2 regions of the Arthrobacter sp. SPT-J7 genome follow, and region 1 is predicted to be linked to the other one. Evidence: riboswitches for the same ligand, from Rfam matches in the RefSeq annotation. Region 1 holds a riboswitch; the other holds the start of a gene.
The links. A riboswitch is a leader RNA that binds a small molecule or an ion and turns the genes downstream of it on or off. The one in region 1 is predicted to bind cyclic di-AMP.

Region 1 (7,996 bases):
CTTTGTGGGCCAGTACTTCCAGGTGGCCCGCGGTGCAACGCCGACCGAAGCCGGGCTGCTGATGCTGCCGATGGTTGCCGGAAACCTGATTGGGGCCACACTCTCCGGCCAACTGATCACCCGTTACGGCCGCTGGAAGCGCTTTCTGGTTATCGGGGCCATTCTGGTGATCAGCGGCACCGGCCTGGCTGGCATGATGGATCATCAAACATCGCTGTGGCTGGCCGGCATCTTCCTGCTGCTGCTCGGACTGGGCATGGGCATGCTGATGCAGAACCTGGTGCTCGGCGTGCAGAACACCGTGCGGGCCAAGGACATCGGCGCGGCCAGCGCCTCCGTCGCGTTCTTCCGCTCCTTCGGCGGCGCCATCGGCGTCTCCGTGCTGGGTGCCGCGCTGGCCGGGCGGGTCAATGCCCTGGCCACCGCCGGTATGCAGGAAGCCAACATCCCGGTATCCGGCGAAGGCGTGGGCGCTACGCTGGACTTCGCTTCCTTGCCTCCCGCGGCCGCAAAGATCATGCGGTCAGCCTACGGAGACGGCACGGCCCTGATCTTCCAGCTATCCGCCCTGATCGCGGTAGTGGCGCTCATCGCGGTGTTGTTCATCAAGGAGCAACCGCTGCGCCGCACCATCGACATCAAGCCGACCACCGAGAGCCCGGTGGAACCCGGCATGGTCGGTGGGGCCCAACCGGTGATGACCGATTCGTTCCCGGTAGTAACGGACGACGCCCGGTCCACCAGCAGCGGACAGCAAGATGCGGCCGAGGGCGGGAACCGCGGGAAATAACGACGGCGGAGCGCCTCGCCTCTGGTGAATGCCAGCAGGCGGGGCGCTCCCGCGTCGGCGGATATACCTGGCCCAGTGCCGGGCCGCCTTGAAGCGCCGCCTTGGATGCACGGTGTTGGACGCGCCGTCTTGGATGCGCGGCCTCGGCGGCGCCGCCGTGAACGCGCCGGACTGATCGTGCCGCGGCCCGCAGGACTCTTGGGCCGCTTAGTCCAAGAACTTCATGAGCCGGTCCTCCAGCGCTGCCAGATCCCCTGCCTTTTTGAACTCGCACTCCCACACGGTGAGGACCTGCCAGCCGGCCTCTTGCAGCGCCGCCTCCTGTACCTTGTCCCGGGCGGCCGTCCGGGACCGTTTGGTTTCCCAGAACTCGGCGTTGGACTTCGGTGCATGCTGGCCGACCTTGCAGTCGTGGGCGTGCCAGAAGCAGCCGTTGACGAAGATAACCTTGCGGCGCCCCGCGAAGACCAGATCCGGCTTGCCCGGCAGCTTCTGGTTCCCGGCGCGGCCATGCAGGCGGTAGCGGTACCCCTTGGCGTGCAGCAGCCGCCGGACCACCAGTTCGGGCCGAGTATTCTTGCCGCGAATTTTGGCCATGTTGGCGCTGCGCTGCTGCGGAGTCAGCGAATCGGCCATGGACCAAGTCTAGGTTGCCGGGACAACGGAGCCGGTGGCCAGCAGCCGGTGTCTGTGCGGCTCGGCTGGGTGGCCGATCCCGGGAAACATGAAGTTTTCCGCGTGACCGCGCTCTCATTCGCGACCGGAACGGCTGCCGCCGCACTATCCTTAAACGCTGATGCGGCGGACGAAGATCCGCCGCCTTTCCTCGAAAGGACCCTCGATGCGCTTGATCGGCACCTCGGACCTCAAGATTTTCCCGCTTGCGCTGGGCGGCAACACCTTCGGCTGGACCTCGGACGAGCCCGGCTCACAGCAGGTCCTGGATGCCTTCGCCGATGCAGGCGGCAATTTCATCGACACCGCTGATAGCTACTCCGCCTGGGTTCCGGGAAACACCGGCGGCGAGTCCGAACACATCATTGGCCGCTGGATGGCCGAGCGGAAGAACCGGGAATCGGTGGTCATCGCCACCAAAGTCGGTGGGCACCCGGAGCTTCAGGGCCTGTCGGCGGTGAACGTCGCCGCTGCCGCCGACGCGTCGCTGCAGCGGCTGGGCACCGACTACATCGACTTGTACTACGCCCATTACGACGACGAGAGCACGCCGCTGATCGAAGCGGCCGCCGCCTTCGATGCCTTGGTGAAGGAGGGCAAGGTCCGCCAGATCGGGTTGTCCAACCTGTCCCCGGAGCGGATCGCCGAGTGGATCACCATCGCCCGGCAAAACGGCTTCGCGCTGCCGGTGGCACTGCAGCCGCATTACAACCTGGTGGCCCGCAAAAACTACGAGCAGGGCTACGCGCCGCTGGCCAGGCAGCACAACCTCTCGGTCTTCCCCTACTACTCCCTGGCCGCTGGCTTCCTGACCGGCAAGTACCACAGCAACGACGACGCCGACGCCAGCCCGCGTGGCGGCATGGTGGGGGATTACCTCACCGCGAACGGCTTTGCGGTGGTGGACGCCGTGGAAACGGTCGCCTCCTCCCGCGGAATCTCCATGACGACGGCGGCGCTCGCCTGGCTGCTCAGCAAGCCAGGTATCACCGCGCCGCTGGCCAGCGCCCGGACGCCGCAGCAGGTGCCGGATCTGATGGCTGCGGCGGACGTGGAGCTGACTGCCGACGAAATTTCCGCCCTGGACAAGGCGTCGCAGTCCTTCGCCTGAGCCGTCAGGCGCTGCTGGCCGTCGCTCCGCTTCTGACAATGCCGGTTTAACGAGCGACGGCGATGCCCACCGCATAGGTGGGCATCGCCGTCGGGGTGGCGGAAGCTCCGCCGTTGCTGTGGGCTTAGAGCCAGCCGGCCGGATCCACGGTCTGGCCGTCCTTCACAACCTCGAAGTGCAAGTGGCAGCCGGTCGAGTTTCCGGTGGTGCCCAGCTCGCCGATGCGCTCGCCCTGGGCGACCTTTTGGCCCAGCGAGACGCCGATCGACTGCAGGTGGTTGTAGGTGGTCTGCAGGCCGCTACTGTGCTCGACCACAATGCGGTTTCCGCCGCCGCCCACCTGCCAGCCTGCCTCGACCACCTTGCCGCCGTCGGAAGCGTGCACCGGGGTGCCGCAGCCCATCGCGTAGTCAATGCCGGTGTGCAGTTCGCCGGCCGCGCCGGTGATCGGATTGATGCGGTAGCCGAAGCCTGACGTCTGGTTCATGTTCGGAATGGGGGCCTCCAGGCTGCCCGTCGCGAAGCCGGCGGTCTTGGCCTTGGCCGCGTCAACCTTCTTCGCTGCAGCGATGGCGGCTGCCTTCTTCTTGGCGGCAGCTTGGGCCTTGGCCTTCTTATCCGCTGCTGCCTTCTTGTCGGCGGCAGCCTTCTTGTCCGCTGCAGCCTTCTTGGCAGCGGCGTCGTCGACCTTCTTCTTCTCGGCGGATGCGGCGGCGGTCTTGGTCTCTTCTTCGGCGGCCTTGCTGGAAATGTCGGCTCGGAGGAACCGAAGGTCGACATCCTTCGCGGTCACGCTGAATGTACTGTTGCTGGAAACGCGATCGGTGCGAACCAGTTCGTCCGAGTCACCGGCATGGGCCACCGGGATGGCAATCACGGCAAGCATGCCGGCGGTTGCGGCAGCAATACCCGCTTTGCGGGCAACTGAGCGAGCCGGGTCGGACGTTTCAGCGCGGCGGCGGCCACTGGGATCGCCGGTACGGCGGGAGATCTGGGCAAGGGGCGACGTACGGGTGTCGGAACGGCGACGACCGCGGACAGGGGTGTTCACAGGGTATTCCTCTCGTGCGCCTACGAAGTTAGCTGTCGGATTCGAGCGAGAGTTCACTCGGTCCTGCCGGCAAGGCTGCGGGAAGCTGGCCTGCCTCTGAGGACTTCACCCCAAGGTGCCCCCAAGCACCGTAAATGGTTCCTCCGCCCCTGCCTTCGACATAAAGCTCGATTTCTTATGGTCCGCCGGCAGGGTTCGGCGGGCGGACCTGGCACCTACCCTCTTAGTAGGAACATCCTCAAATTTACTGGAGCGACACGCGGCGTTACAACTTCGTTATCCGTGTTTCCTGTCACCAGAAGCGCTCACGTTTGCCGCTCAGCCCATCAACCACGCCGCCGTGTGCGTGCGGCCGGAGATCTCATTGCGTTCGCCGGCCTGGACCGGAACTCCGGTGGGGAAGTAGCTGGCCCGCCGTTCTTCAAGCCGTTGCCGGGATTGCGGCGAGGGTATCGAAGTGCCTTTCCTTCGATCGCAGTTCCTGCAGGCCGCCGCCAAATTGGTCATCACGGTGGCTCCGCCTTTCTGCCACGGGAAGAAGTGGTCGCCGGTGGTGGCCGGGTTCGGACAACGGCGGTCCCGGCCAACCTCAAGTTCGCATTGGCCGCCGGCACGGGCCAAGCCTTCGCGGCGTTGCTCCTTGGTAAATTTGCGCAGCGGATCGCGGCGGCGCAGATCGCGGGATCGGCGGATGCGTGCGGCAACGCCGATGGCCAGCAAGACCACGACGGGCGGTCCGATCCAGCCCAGCACGGGCCAAAGCTCCTGAAGCAACGGCTCCGGACCGCCGCCAGCGAGAAACAGCCGGACCCCGGTCATCAACCCGGTACCGAGCAGGACCGAGACGAAGGCATATGCCAGCCAAGCCAAGGCCGCCACGAAAACCCACAGCGTGATCCGCCGCGACCAGTAAATCATCCCCAGTTCAGACATAACCCATCCGATGACCCTTCGCGAGTCATCCGCCTAAGCTAGCCCGGGCACCCTGTGATTCCCACGGTTCCGGCCCGGCGGACAAGTCGCGAGAGTGTGCTCATTCTTGCGGCCGCCCCGGAGGCACGAACCAGCGCGACTTACAACGCGGCCGCTCCAGCCTCGGCCACGGACTGGTCTTGCTCCCCGGTGCCGCCGCTGACGCCTATCGATCCCACCACCTGGCCGTCGCGGGAGAGCGGAACGCCGCCGGCGAAGATCATGATCCGGCCATGGTTGCTGGCGTGGATGCCGTAGAACTGGTTTCCCGGCTGTGAGTTGTCGCCCAGGTCCTTGGTTTGGATGTCGAAGGCACGGGAGGTGAAGGCCTTGTTGATCGAGATGTCGATGCTGCCCAGCCAAGCCCCGTCCATCCGCACATGCGAGACCAGGTTCCCACCGGCGTCGGCCACGGCAATGTTCATTGGCTGGCCGATTTCCGCGGCCTTGGCCTCCGCAGCGGCAATGACCCGACGCGCATCTTCCAGAGTGACAGTATCCATGTTTGCTCCTTGGTCGCAGCCCGCGGCGGCGGTCCCTTTGTGATGTCATCGTGGATTGAGCATGTACTGGTGGCGGCACCGGCGTTGTAATCCGCGTAGCCCTTCGGTGCGTCCTCCAAACGAATGTCTGTCGGATTGACGGCTAGAAACTATCGATCGCGTCGACTGTCGATCTCCTTGTCAGCAACCGCGTGGTTGCTGCCCATCCTCTCTGATCCGGACCGGAGCCAAGGGGTAGGTAGGAGCCACCGTAGCCCTCTTGCTGCCGGGCTGGCTAGGGCCAATCCAGTAGCGGATCCTGCGGCCGTTCCAGCGGCCAATCCGCACGGCCCTCTTGTGGGCCTAGACGCGATCCGCAAGGGTGGGCTCCATGAGTGCGAACGCAGCGTCAGACCGAATCGCGGGCGCGGACGTCATTGTTGTGGGGGCCGGGCTCTCCGGATTGGTCGCTACCGCTGAGCTGACCGAGGCCGGGCGCCATGTGCTGCTGGTGGAGCAGGAATCGGAAGCGAATCTCGGCGGCCAGGCCTGGTGGAGCTTCGGCGGCCTGTTCCTGGTGGATTCACCGGAGCAGCGCAGGCTGGGCGTCAGGGATTCTGTGGAACTGGCCTGGCAGGACTGGCTGGGCACCGCTGGCTTCGACCGGCCGGAGGACTATTGGCCGCGCCGCTGGGCGGAGGCCTACGTGAACTTCGCCGCGGGCGAGAAGCGGGCGTGGCTGCGCGAGCGCGGACACCGGATCTTCCCGGTGGTCGGTTGGGCCGAACGTGGCGGCTACGAAGCCAGCGGCCCGGGCAATTCGGTGCCCCGTTTCCACATCACGTGGGGGACCGGTCCCGGCATCGTGGAACCGTTCGCCCGCCGGGTGCGGGAAGCGGCCGACGCCGGACTGGTCACCTTTGCCTTTCGGCACCGGGTGGACGGGTTGCTGACGAAAGACGGCGCAGTCACCGGAGTGCGCGGCAGCATCTTGGAACCGACGACGGCGGAGCGCGGCCGTGCGTCCTCACGCACCGTGGTGGGGGATTTCGAGTACCCGGCCGGCGCCGTCGTCGTCACCTCCGGCGGAATCGGCGCGGATCTGGATGCGGTGCGGCGGAACTGGCCGCAGCGCCTGGGTACCCCGCCGGGGCACATGGTCGCCGGGGTTCCCGAATACGTGGACGGACGGATGCTGGGCATTGCGCAGGCGGCCGGCGGGCGGGTGATCAATCCGGACCGGATGTGGCACTACGTGGAGGGCATCCGGAACTGGGATCCGGTGTGGGCGCGGCATGGCATCCGTATCCTGCCCGGTCCCAGTTCGCTCTGGCTGGATGCCACCGGGAAGCGGCTGCCGGCGCCGTTGTTCCCCGGATTCGACACGCTCGGCACGCTGGAGCACCTGCGCTCGACCGGACACGACTACAGCTGGTTCATCCTGAACAAGCGGATCATCGAGAAGGAATTCGCGCTCTCCGGCTCGGAACAGAACCCGGACCTGACCGGCAAGTCGGTGCGCGAAGTGCTCAAGCGGGCGACGACGGACGTGCCCGGCCCGGTGCAGGCCTTCTTGGACCATGGCGTGGACTTCCTGCAGGCGGACACCGTGGCCGAGCTGGTGGCCAAAATGAACGAGCTGGTGCAAACCCATCCGCTCGGTGAACCGGATGGGGTGGCCACTGCCGTAGGTTCGCCGGACGGGCAGGGGACGAGGCCCGCAGAACCTGTATTGCCGGCGTTCAGCGAAAACCCGGATGGGCCGATGCTGGATCCGGCCGAGGTGGAGGCCGAGATCCGGGCGCGGGACCGCGAGGTGGGCAATGCCTACGGCAAGGACGCGCAGGTGACGGCCGTCCGGGCGGCGAGGCGCTATCTGGGGGACAAGCTGGTGCGCACGGCCAAGCCGCACCGGCTGCTGGACCCTGATGCCGGGCCGCTGATCGCGGTGCGGCTGTCGGTGCTGACCCGCAAGACCCTTGGCGGACTGGAAACGGACCTGCTGTCCCGCGTGCTGACAGCGCAGGGGCAGCCGGTGCCCGGACTGTACGCCGCCGGAGAGGCAGCGGGGTTTGGTGGAGGCGGCATGCACGGCTACCGCTCGCTGGAAGGCACCTTTTTGGGCGGCTGCCTCTTCAGCGGCCGCGCCGCAGGCCGCGCCGCGGGTTCGTGACGGGCGCGCAAGTCCGCCGGTTTCTTACAGGCGCGCAGCCTCGCCGGTTCGACGGGCAAGTCTGCCGGTTTCTGACAGGCGCGCAGCCTCGCCGGTTCCCGACGGCGGGCAGTTCCGCCGGTTCGCGATGCAGCGGCCCGACAGGGCTCCAGCGCGGTGACCGCCCGGCTGCTTGAGGCCCGCTTGCTCCACCCAGCGGGCCGGTGAGACGTAGGCCACCGTCGGTCGGGCTGGAATAAACCGGACCGGACATAGGTTTTCCCTGTAGATGCAATTGCATGAACAACCAAGGAGAGCCGCAGTGTCAGAACGCAAGATCGTAGTCATTTCAGCCGGACTCGGCGTACCGTCCTCTAGCCGCATGTTGGCCGACCAGCTGGCGGCGTCCACGGTGGACCAGTTCCGACTGCAGGGCGATAAAGCCGAGATCCAGTCGGTGGAGCTGCGCGATTACGCGGTTGATATCGCCAACAATATGGTGACCGGTTACGCCGCGCCGAAGCTGGATGAGGTGATCAAGGCGACCATCGCGGCGGACGCCCTGATCGTGGTGACACCGGTCTTCAGTGCTTCCTACAGCGGCCTGTTCAAGTCCTTCTTTGACGTGGTCGAGCCACGCGCGCTCGCCGGCAAACCGGTGCTGATGGGTGCCACCGGCGGCAGTGCGCGGCACTCGCTGGCGCTGGACTATGCTGTCCGCCCGCTCTTCAGCTACCTCCGAGCGCGCACCGTGCAGACCACG
Region 2 (7,996 bases), on a different contig from region 1:
CAGGGGCACGAGGGCCGGCTGCCCTCGGCATGTCCGGGCTATGGATCGACACCACAAGAGTAAACAAAGAAATGCATTATCGGCTAATTGCTGGAGCACGCACTGCCGTGTCCGGCCGAAATTCGGTGGCCGCCCGCCGCATCCCAGGTAGGCACACGGAGCTGCCCAGGCGGTTAACTGAATAGGACCCCCGCCGACGAGGCAGGGGTCCTGTTCAATGTTGATCAGCCGTGGCTACGGCCGCGGTTTATCAGCTGACGCGGATGAACACCGGGCCGGAGCCAACGTTGGCGCTGAAGACAACGGTCTGGTTGCCGTTGTAGCCACCGTGTACCGCCTGGCCGTTACCAGCGTAGACAGCCACATGGGCCATGCCGGCGCCGCCGTCGGCGTAGTAAATCAGGTCGCCCGGCTGAGCTTCAGCAGCGCTCACCGTACGGCCCAGGGAAAGGTAGCCTGCAGGCCAGTCGTGGAAGTTGATGCCCACGGCAGCCAATGAGTTGGTCACCAGCATGGTGCAGTCCTGCATGACGCCAAGCTGGGCGTAAGCGGCGGACAGGATGGCTGCACCCTTGCCGCTTGCCGAGGCAGGAGCTGCGGGGGCTGCCGCAGCCGGAGCCGTGGCGGTTACCTTTGCGACCGCGGCGGTCTTTGCGGCCGGCGCAGGAGCCGGAGCGGCTTCCTGGACTTCAACCTCAGGCTCCGGAGCTTCAACAACGGGAGCCGGGGTGGTGGTCACAGCGGGCTTCTCGAAGGAGATGGCAATGGTGGAAGCGGCGGAGATCGGAGCCTCAACCGTTGATTCAACTTCCAGGTTGGAGGCCGGGGCAGAGTCACGCTGGACGTTGGCGTCAGCAGCGTTGGCAGCGAGGCCGCTGGTAAGGACCAGGCCGGAAGCGGCTGCTATAACAGCCGCCTGTCGCCCTACGCCGCCGGCGTTCTCGCCAACAGCTTTGGCACTGATGGCGAGCGAGTTGGTTTTGGTGACCTCGGCGCGGTGCCGTGCGGTTGCACGAGTAGTCATCAGTTCTCTCTTTCGTTTTCCTTCAAACCGCTTGTAGGCAGCCAAAGGTGTTTGGACGCGCCGGCATCTTGGGGGTACGCCGGCACGCCCCGAACGGGGATGTGTGGTGATTTAGCGAAGAGCGTGTTTGGGCAATGAAAGCCCTTGGACCCTGGGGTCGAAGAACTAGTTCATAGTGAAAAACGCGGAAGAGCCGGTAGCAGCTACCGAGTGCAGCAGCGTTCCCTGGGACGGGTTCAGGGCGCTGATCATCATGCCGTTGCCGACGTAGATGCCGACGTGCGCGCCGCCGTTCTGCATGACCAGGTCACCCGGCTGCGGCGTGGAGGTGGGCTTCATTGCAGTCCACGCGTTAACGCGGGGGATGCTGATGCCGGCCTGGGCGTAGACCCACTGGGTAAAGCCTGAGCAATCCCAGCCGTTGGGAGTGGTGCCGCCCCAAACGTACGGACGGCCGATGCCGGTGTAGGCAATGCCCGCGATTCCGGAAGTGGAAGCGGAGGCAACGGTTTCAGTGAGCTTCTGCGGGGCGGATTCCGGAGCAGCTGCGGTGGTAGCGGTGGTAGCGGTCCGGTTGCCGGAGGCAGTGGATTGCGCACGCACCGTTTCGACCTTGGGTGCCGGCGTGGTTTTGACCACGGGGCGCTCAAAGGAAACGGTAGCCGTGGGTGCCGCTGTGACCGCGAGGGTGCTCTGTGCGGATCCGGACTCAGTGGAGGCGGAAACACCAGCGGTGGTGTCCGCTGCATTGGCCGGCAGGCCCATGGTCAGGATGAGGCCGGACGCAGCTGCGATGACTGCAGCCTGGCGACCTACTGTCCCGGCATTGGCACTAACAGCCTTGGACATGGAGTCCAGGGGGTTGGTACGAACCGGTTGCGCACGGTGGCGCGCAGAATTATGGCGTGAAGACACGAAGGTAGCCTCTCCCAATGCCTACGAGGTGAGCTGTCGGATTCGGATGGGAGTCACCCGGCCGCGTAGCTTCCTGGGAAGCTTTTGCGACTTAACCCCAAGGCCTCCAAAAAGCTGAAGGCCAAAATTGGTTCCCCCGCCCCTGCCAGACGATGAAATGCGAACGGACCTTGAGCGGTGGCAGAGTTAGGCAATCCGCACAAGAGCGTCAACTTCGGAAAAGTTGGCGCGAGTTAGACGGTACAGCAGTTTTGGGTGAATGTCACATTCAGGTCACGGCTGGTCAAGTTCAAGTGATAGCTCACAGTCACTTGACTAAAGCCAGCCGGTCGGGTCAACAACCTCGCCATTGACCTGGACCTCAAAGTGGAGGTGGCAGCCGGTGGAGGCTCCTGTGGTCCCACTGAGGGCCACAACGTCCCCGCGGGACACCGTCTGCCCCTCCCTTACGCTGAAGGATGACAGGTGGTTGTAGGTGGTCTCCAGGCCATTGCCGTGATCCACCACCACACGATTGCCGCCCCCGTACTGGTGCCATCCAACGAACGTGACAGTTCCGGTGGCTGCGGCCAGCACAGAGGTGCCGCACTGGGCCACATAGTCCTGTCCCCGGTGGAAATCGCCGGAGCCTCCGGTGATGGGGCTGACCCGGTAGCCGAAGGGCGACGCAGTGGTCAGGGCAGCGAGCGGGGCACCAAGGCTTCCCGCGGAAGCGGCGCGGGTGATGGCGCCGGCAGACTGGGCACTGAGAAGTTGTTTCAGCTTGCCATCCGGGTCCGCCTGGGTAACTACAGCAGAGCGGCTGAAGTCGATCTGGGCGCCAGCTTCCGCGGAAACCTGCGGCTGGGGGGCAACAGCAGACGCGGCCGCAGGAGTGGATCCGGAGGCATCCGTTGCCATCACGGGACTGGTGGCCGGCACGGTCACGGTGAGTACCAGGCCGGTGGCAGCGAGGGCGATACCGGCCTTTTGGCCGATGCCGCTGGCAGCAGCGAACTCAGTGATCTGACGGAAGGGACCCCGACGGCGGCGCGCATCACGGTGCGGATCGCGGGGGCGTTCCGAGGTGATGGCTTCGACGACACGCGGTGTCGAAGCAGGGACCGCCGCGCGGCGGCGTCCCCTGGAATTCTGCATGGTCAAGAAGGGTTCCTCTCTGGAAAGCCTGCGAAGTTAGCTGTCGGATTCGGGTCAGAGAGTGCAAAGACCCGGTCCGCCGTAAGCAAGCTTCGGCACAGAGATATCCCGGAGGGATCCTTCACTGGAAGTGGCTTGCTGCTGACGGACTTCACCCCAAGGCAGTCCCCTGCTGCCGCTTGTGGTTCCCCCGCCTCTGCCAGTTACGACTCGTGCTCCTGATCCGCTGGCAGAGCTCGGCTCCAGATCAGGTAACGCTTTAATATCAACGCTTGGTTCAACTATAGATGCTTAAGCCGCAAAGTAACAATTCCGTTATCTTTGCGTAACTGCCTTCCCATGGGGTATCGGGCCCTTCGCCGCCTTCTAGCTGATCGCCACGAAGACGTGGGCGGCTACCTCCGGGGGCAGCTCAAGCGCCCCTTCGATGCCGGGAACCCGAACCGAAATGTAGTCGCCCACCCGTTCCAGCGACACGGCGGCACCCGGCCGGATGCCCCCCTCATCGAGCTGGGAGAGCAGTTCAGGCTCTACCTGGATGGGCTCGGCAAGCCGGCTGACGGTCACCACCGAGGCAGGACCGTACGACTTCATTGCCTCCAGAAGGCTGATGGCTCCGTCCGCGAAACCCAGGGACGGCACGCCGCCGAGGGCAGCAAGGCCCGGAATCGGATTTCCGTAGGGGGACTCCGTGGGGTGGTTCAGCAACTCGTAGATGCGCCGTTCCACCCGCTCGCTCATCACGTGCTCCCAGCGGCAGGCTTCATCGTGGACATAGGCCCAGTCCAGTCCGATCACATCAGCGAGAAGGCGTTCGGCCAGGCGATGCTTGCGCATTACTTCGGTGGCACGCTTCCGGCCCGTCTCGGTGAGCTCAAGGTGGCGGTCGCCTGAGACCACAACCAGCCCGTCCCGCTCCATGCGCCCGATGGTCTGGGAGACGGTAGGCCCCGAGTGCCGCAGCCGCTCGGCGATACGCGCACGAAGGGCAACGATGTTCTCTTCCTCGAGCTCCAGAATGGTCCGAAGGTACATCTCCGTAGTATCGATCAGATCCGTCATCCAGCTCAGCTCCTCGAGCACAGTACCTAGCGTTGTCCCACCGTATCGCCTTCACCGCGACGTAGTCCGTGGAAAAGCTTAGCCTATTTTGACTTTGTCCGATTAGTTCAGTGGGTGCGGGCGGGCCGTCTCATTGGCTGGACTATGACGGTTCCGGTTCCCGCCGATAGAGCGGTTCAGGCAGAATGAGGGAGGCCCTGGTTGCAGTCGTCCCCGGCTGCCGGCCACCAACATCCGACCGGACCAAAGCCATGTCCACGCCGAAATTGGAGCACCCGTGAGCGAAACCAGCATCACTATTCCCGCCGACCTCCTGCCCCAGGATGGACGGTTCGGCGCCGGGCCTTCCAAGGTCAGGCAGGAGCAGATCGATGCGCTGTCCGCGGCTTCGAAGAACATCCTCGGCACGTCCCACCGGCAGGCCCCGGTCAAGAACCTCGTGGGTTCCGTCCGCGAAGGTCTCAGCCAGTTCTTCCGTGCCCCCGACGGCTACGAAGTGGTCCTGGGCGTTGGCGGTTCGACGGCTTTCTGGGATGTGGCGAGCTTCGGCCTGGTTGAAAACAAGGCCCAGCACCTTTCCTTCGGCGAGTTCGGGTCCAAATTTGCGGCAGCCACCAACAAAGCGCCCTTCCTGGGCTCCTCGTCCATCATCAAGTCCGAGCCGGGCACACGCCCTTCAGCCACGGCCGAAGCCGGCGTGGACGTTTACGCCTGGCCCCAGAACGAGACCAGCACGGGCGTTTCAGCCCCGGTACAGCGTGTTGCCGGCGCAGATGAGGGTGCCCTGGTACTGGTGGATGCTACCTCTGCCGCGGGCGGGCTGGACGTGGACGTCGCGGAAAGTGACGTCTACTACTTTGCTCCGCAGAAGAATTTTGCGTCGGACGGAGGCCTCTGGCTTGGGCTGTTCTCCCCCGCCGCCCTGGAACGCGCGGCGCGGATCAAGGCGGGTGACCGCTGGATTCCGGATTTCCTGGACCTGCAGACGGCCGTCGACAATTCGCGGTTGAACCAGACCTACAACACGCCCTCACTCTCCACGCTGGTAACGCTGGACGCCCAAGTGCAGTGGCTGAACTCCAACGGCGGACTGGACTTCGCTTCTTCGCGCACGGCAGACTCTGCCGGACGTATCTACAGCTGGGCAGAGGCTTCGGAGTTCGCAACCCCGTTCGTGACGAAGCCGGATGAGCGTTCAAACGTCATCGCAACCATTGACTTCGATGAGTCCGTGGATGCCGCAGTGGTCGCCAAAGTCCTTCGCGCCAACGGGATCGTGGACACCGAGCCGTACCGCAAGCTCGGCCGCAACCAGCTGCGCATTGCAACCTTCGTGGCCATTGAACCGGCCGATGTTTCCGCGCTTCTTGCGAGCATCGACTATGTGGCGGGCGAACTGCGCAAGTGATCGAAACTGCCCACGTAACCGGCTGACGTAACCTCCGGCCTTAACGCACGACGGCGCCGCCCGGGTCCTGCCCGGTCGGCGCCGTTGCGTTTCTTAGCTCAGTTTCCTTGTTTGGGCGCGGTTGTTTCCGTGCCTTAATCTGTCCCGGAGTGCTGGCCTGAGGGCTGCTCCGCCACGTCAGCTTCCTCAACTTCGGCCTGGTCCACCTGTGGTTGGTCGTCATGGGCCTGGTCATCCGGGACTACATCGTCCAGGGCTCCAGCATCCCCATCGACAGGCTGAGTGGCGGCAGGTTGGGTGGCGGCAGGCCCGGCGGCGTCTGTTTCCAGCACATCAGCGTGGTCAGCACGTCCATCAGTCGGCTCTGCACCGGCGGCGGGCGTAGCGGCTTCCGCCTCGTGCGACCGGTCCTCACCGCGCCCCGATTCCTGTTCCTGTTCATCCTCGGGCCGGACCCGTTCGGCCCACGGAACCCATTCAGGGGCGAGGATGGACTCCTCGGACGGCAAGAGGCCGAGCTCGTTAACCGTGACCACCTTGGACCGCGAATTCCGGGTCAGCACCGCGAACCACTGCCAGCCGGCATAGCCGGGCAGCCTGCACGCAAAGAGGTGGGTGACCAGGCGGTCGCCTTCGCTCTTGGCCGCGAGGTGCTGCCCAACATCCGCCGCCGCGGTGATGCCTTCGATGGCTGCTCGAGCCGTGTCCACGGCAGCAGCAAGAAAAGCGTCCGGCTTACCGGTACGCCATACGGGCACACCGGCGCGTCGCTTGGCTGGTTTCGCCACCCCAGGCACCTGGCCGGCTGGGACAGCGGTGCCACCGGCGGCCCCGCCCGCTGCAGCACCGGCCTGCAGCTGCGCCGTGTCCCCCGGCACCGGGTCCATCGATTCAATGTCCATTGACTCCAAACCCCGTGGCTCCAGGGGCATTGACTCCGGATCGAGTGACTCCAGGTCCTGCTGATCAGCTTCCCGGTTCATAAAGGCCTAAACGTCCAGCTCGTCGGCAACCTTACGCAGGGCCGCGGCGATGGCCTTGCCCTTATTGCCTTCCGGGTACTTGCCTTTGGAAAGGGTTCCGGACAGGTTGTCCAAAACAGTAACGAGGTCCTGGACCAGCGGCGCAAGGTCCTTCGCGCTGGGTCGCTTGGCCTTGGCGATGGACGGCGTCTTGTCCAGCACACGCAGGCCCAGGGCCTGGGCCCCCTTGCGGCCGTCAGCCACACCAAACTCGACGCGGGTGCCTGCTTTCAACTCTGTTACGCCCTCAGGCAGCGACGATTTGGGCAGGAAGACTTCCTGGCCATCTTCGCCCGCGAGGAATCCGAAGCCCTTTTCCTTGTCATACCACTTGACCTTGCCGGTAGGCACGTAATCAACCTTCTTCGTTCTGACGTCTTGAGACACGGCCGGCCGTCACCGCATCCACATTGTTGTGCGGGTCCAAGGTGTGACGGCTGGGAGACCGTGTTGGTCTGTATCCCTCAAGGTTATCCTGCCCGGTGCCGTAATCCTGCTTTCGATGGCTCCCCGCAAGTGCGACCCTGCAGCCATGCCGGGAGTGCCAGACCGGGCTGTTAGCGTTACGTTCATGACACCCTCGCGTTACCGGCGTCCCCTGACGATCCTCGGCGCAGTTATTGCAGTGCTTTCGCTGGTGGCGGTGGCTGCCGTTGTGGCATTCGCCTTCGCCGGTTCGGTTGCTCCTGCCTGGGTCACCTACACCGCCCTCTACGGCCTGCCGCTGGCGTTCCTCCTGATGCTGTTCCTTGTTCTTGACAGCGTTGCCGGGCGCCGCCGGGCAGGAAAACCGGGCGGGCGGTAACGTTGGACTGATGTCCCTTATTCGCGCGCTCAGTAAGGACCTGGAGGCCCGCAGCGATGACTCGTTGCGGGCGCTGTTCGACGCGCGTCCGGATCTCGTTTCCCCCCCGGTACCGGACTTCGCCGCCCTCGCTGCCCGGGCCAGCGGGCGCGTCAGCGTCCAGCGTGCGCTGGAACGCCTCAACCGGCCACAGATGCAGGTCCTGGAAACCCTCCATCTGTGCACCAACACGGATACGGAGCACAGCGCCTCCGCCGCAGGACTGCGCAAACTGATCTCGGGTTCCACGGTTGCCGCTGTGGAACGGATCCTGGCGTCCCTGCAGGAACTCGCCCTGGTGCACCGCGCAGAACCCCCGCACGGATCACCCGCCAGCGGCAACAGGCAGCGCTATTACCTCCCCGTCGGCAGCCTCAAGGATGTGGTGGGGATTTATCCTGCTGGGCTCGGCCGCAGCTATACCGAACTGGTGCGCCTCCAGCCGGCCTTTGCGCAGCGGGCGGTCCAGCTCGTTTCCGAGCTTCACCGCAGCGGTGCAGCCATCCATGGAGCCACAACGCCCATGGAGGCAGCGCTTGCCCTGCAACGCTGGACGTCCTCGCCGGAGAACCTCCGGGACATCT

Region 2: linked by a shared signal. The riboswitch ahead of AC5RWX_RS22260 (M23 family metallopeptidase) and the one ahead of AC5RWX_RS10185 (M23 family metallopeptidase) in region 1 are both predicted to bind cyclic di-AMP.

Annotation. Positions count from the first base shown of each region.
Region 1 covers NZ_JBNHFF010000005.1:130,353-138,348, forward strand. Annotated here, with positions in the region: gene AC5RWX_RS10170 (MFS transporter) at 1-790, shown strand, start outside; gene AC5RWX_RS10175 (very short patch repair endonuclease) at 998-1,426, opposite strand; gene AC5RWX_RS10180 (aldo/keto reductase) at 1,632-2,576, shown strand; gene AC5RWX_RS10185 (M23 family metallopeptidase) at 2,701-3,627, opposite strand; cyclic di-AMP (ydaO/yuaA leader) riboswitch at 3,632-3,805, opposite strand; gene AC5RWX_RS10190 (HNH endonuclease) at 3,946-4,560, opposite strand; gene AC5RWX_RS10195 (GlcG/HbpS family heme-binding protein) at 4,701-5,102, opposite strand; gene AC5RWX_RS10200 (FAD-binding dehydrogenase) at 5,473-7,254, shown strand; gene AC5RWX_RS10205 (FMN reductase) at 7,556-7,996, shown strand, end outside.
Region 2 covers NZ_JBNHFF010000057.1:5,973-13,968, reverse strand. Annotated here, with positions in the region: gene AC5RWX_RS22270 (NlpC/P60 family protein) at 251-1,024, opposite strand; gene AC5RWX_RS22265 (C40 family peptidase) at 1,190-1,873, opposite strand; cyclic di-AMP (ydaO/yuaA leader) riboswitch at 1,944-2,126, opposite strand; gene AC5RWX_RS22260 (M23 family metallopeptidase) at 2,255-3,076, opposite strand; cyclic di-AMP (ydaO/yuaA leader) riboswitch at 3,087-3,297, opposite strand; gene AC5RWX_RS22255 (iron-dependent transcriptional repressor DtxR) at 3,443-4,138, opposite strand; gene serC (phosphoserine transaminase) at 4,416-5,546, shown strand; partial or broken gene AC5RWX_RS22245 (DUF3027 domain-containing protein) at 5,971-6,448, opposite strand; gene AC5RWX_RS22240 (cold-shock protein) at 6,536-6,919, opposite strand; gene AC5RWX_RS22235 (hypothetical protein) at 7,140-7,373, shown strand; gene AC5RWX_RS22230 (helicase-associated domain-containing protein) at 7,384-7,996, shown strand, end outside.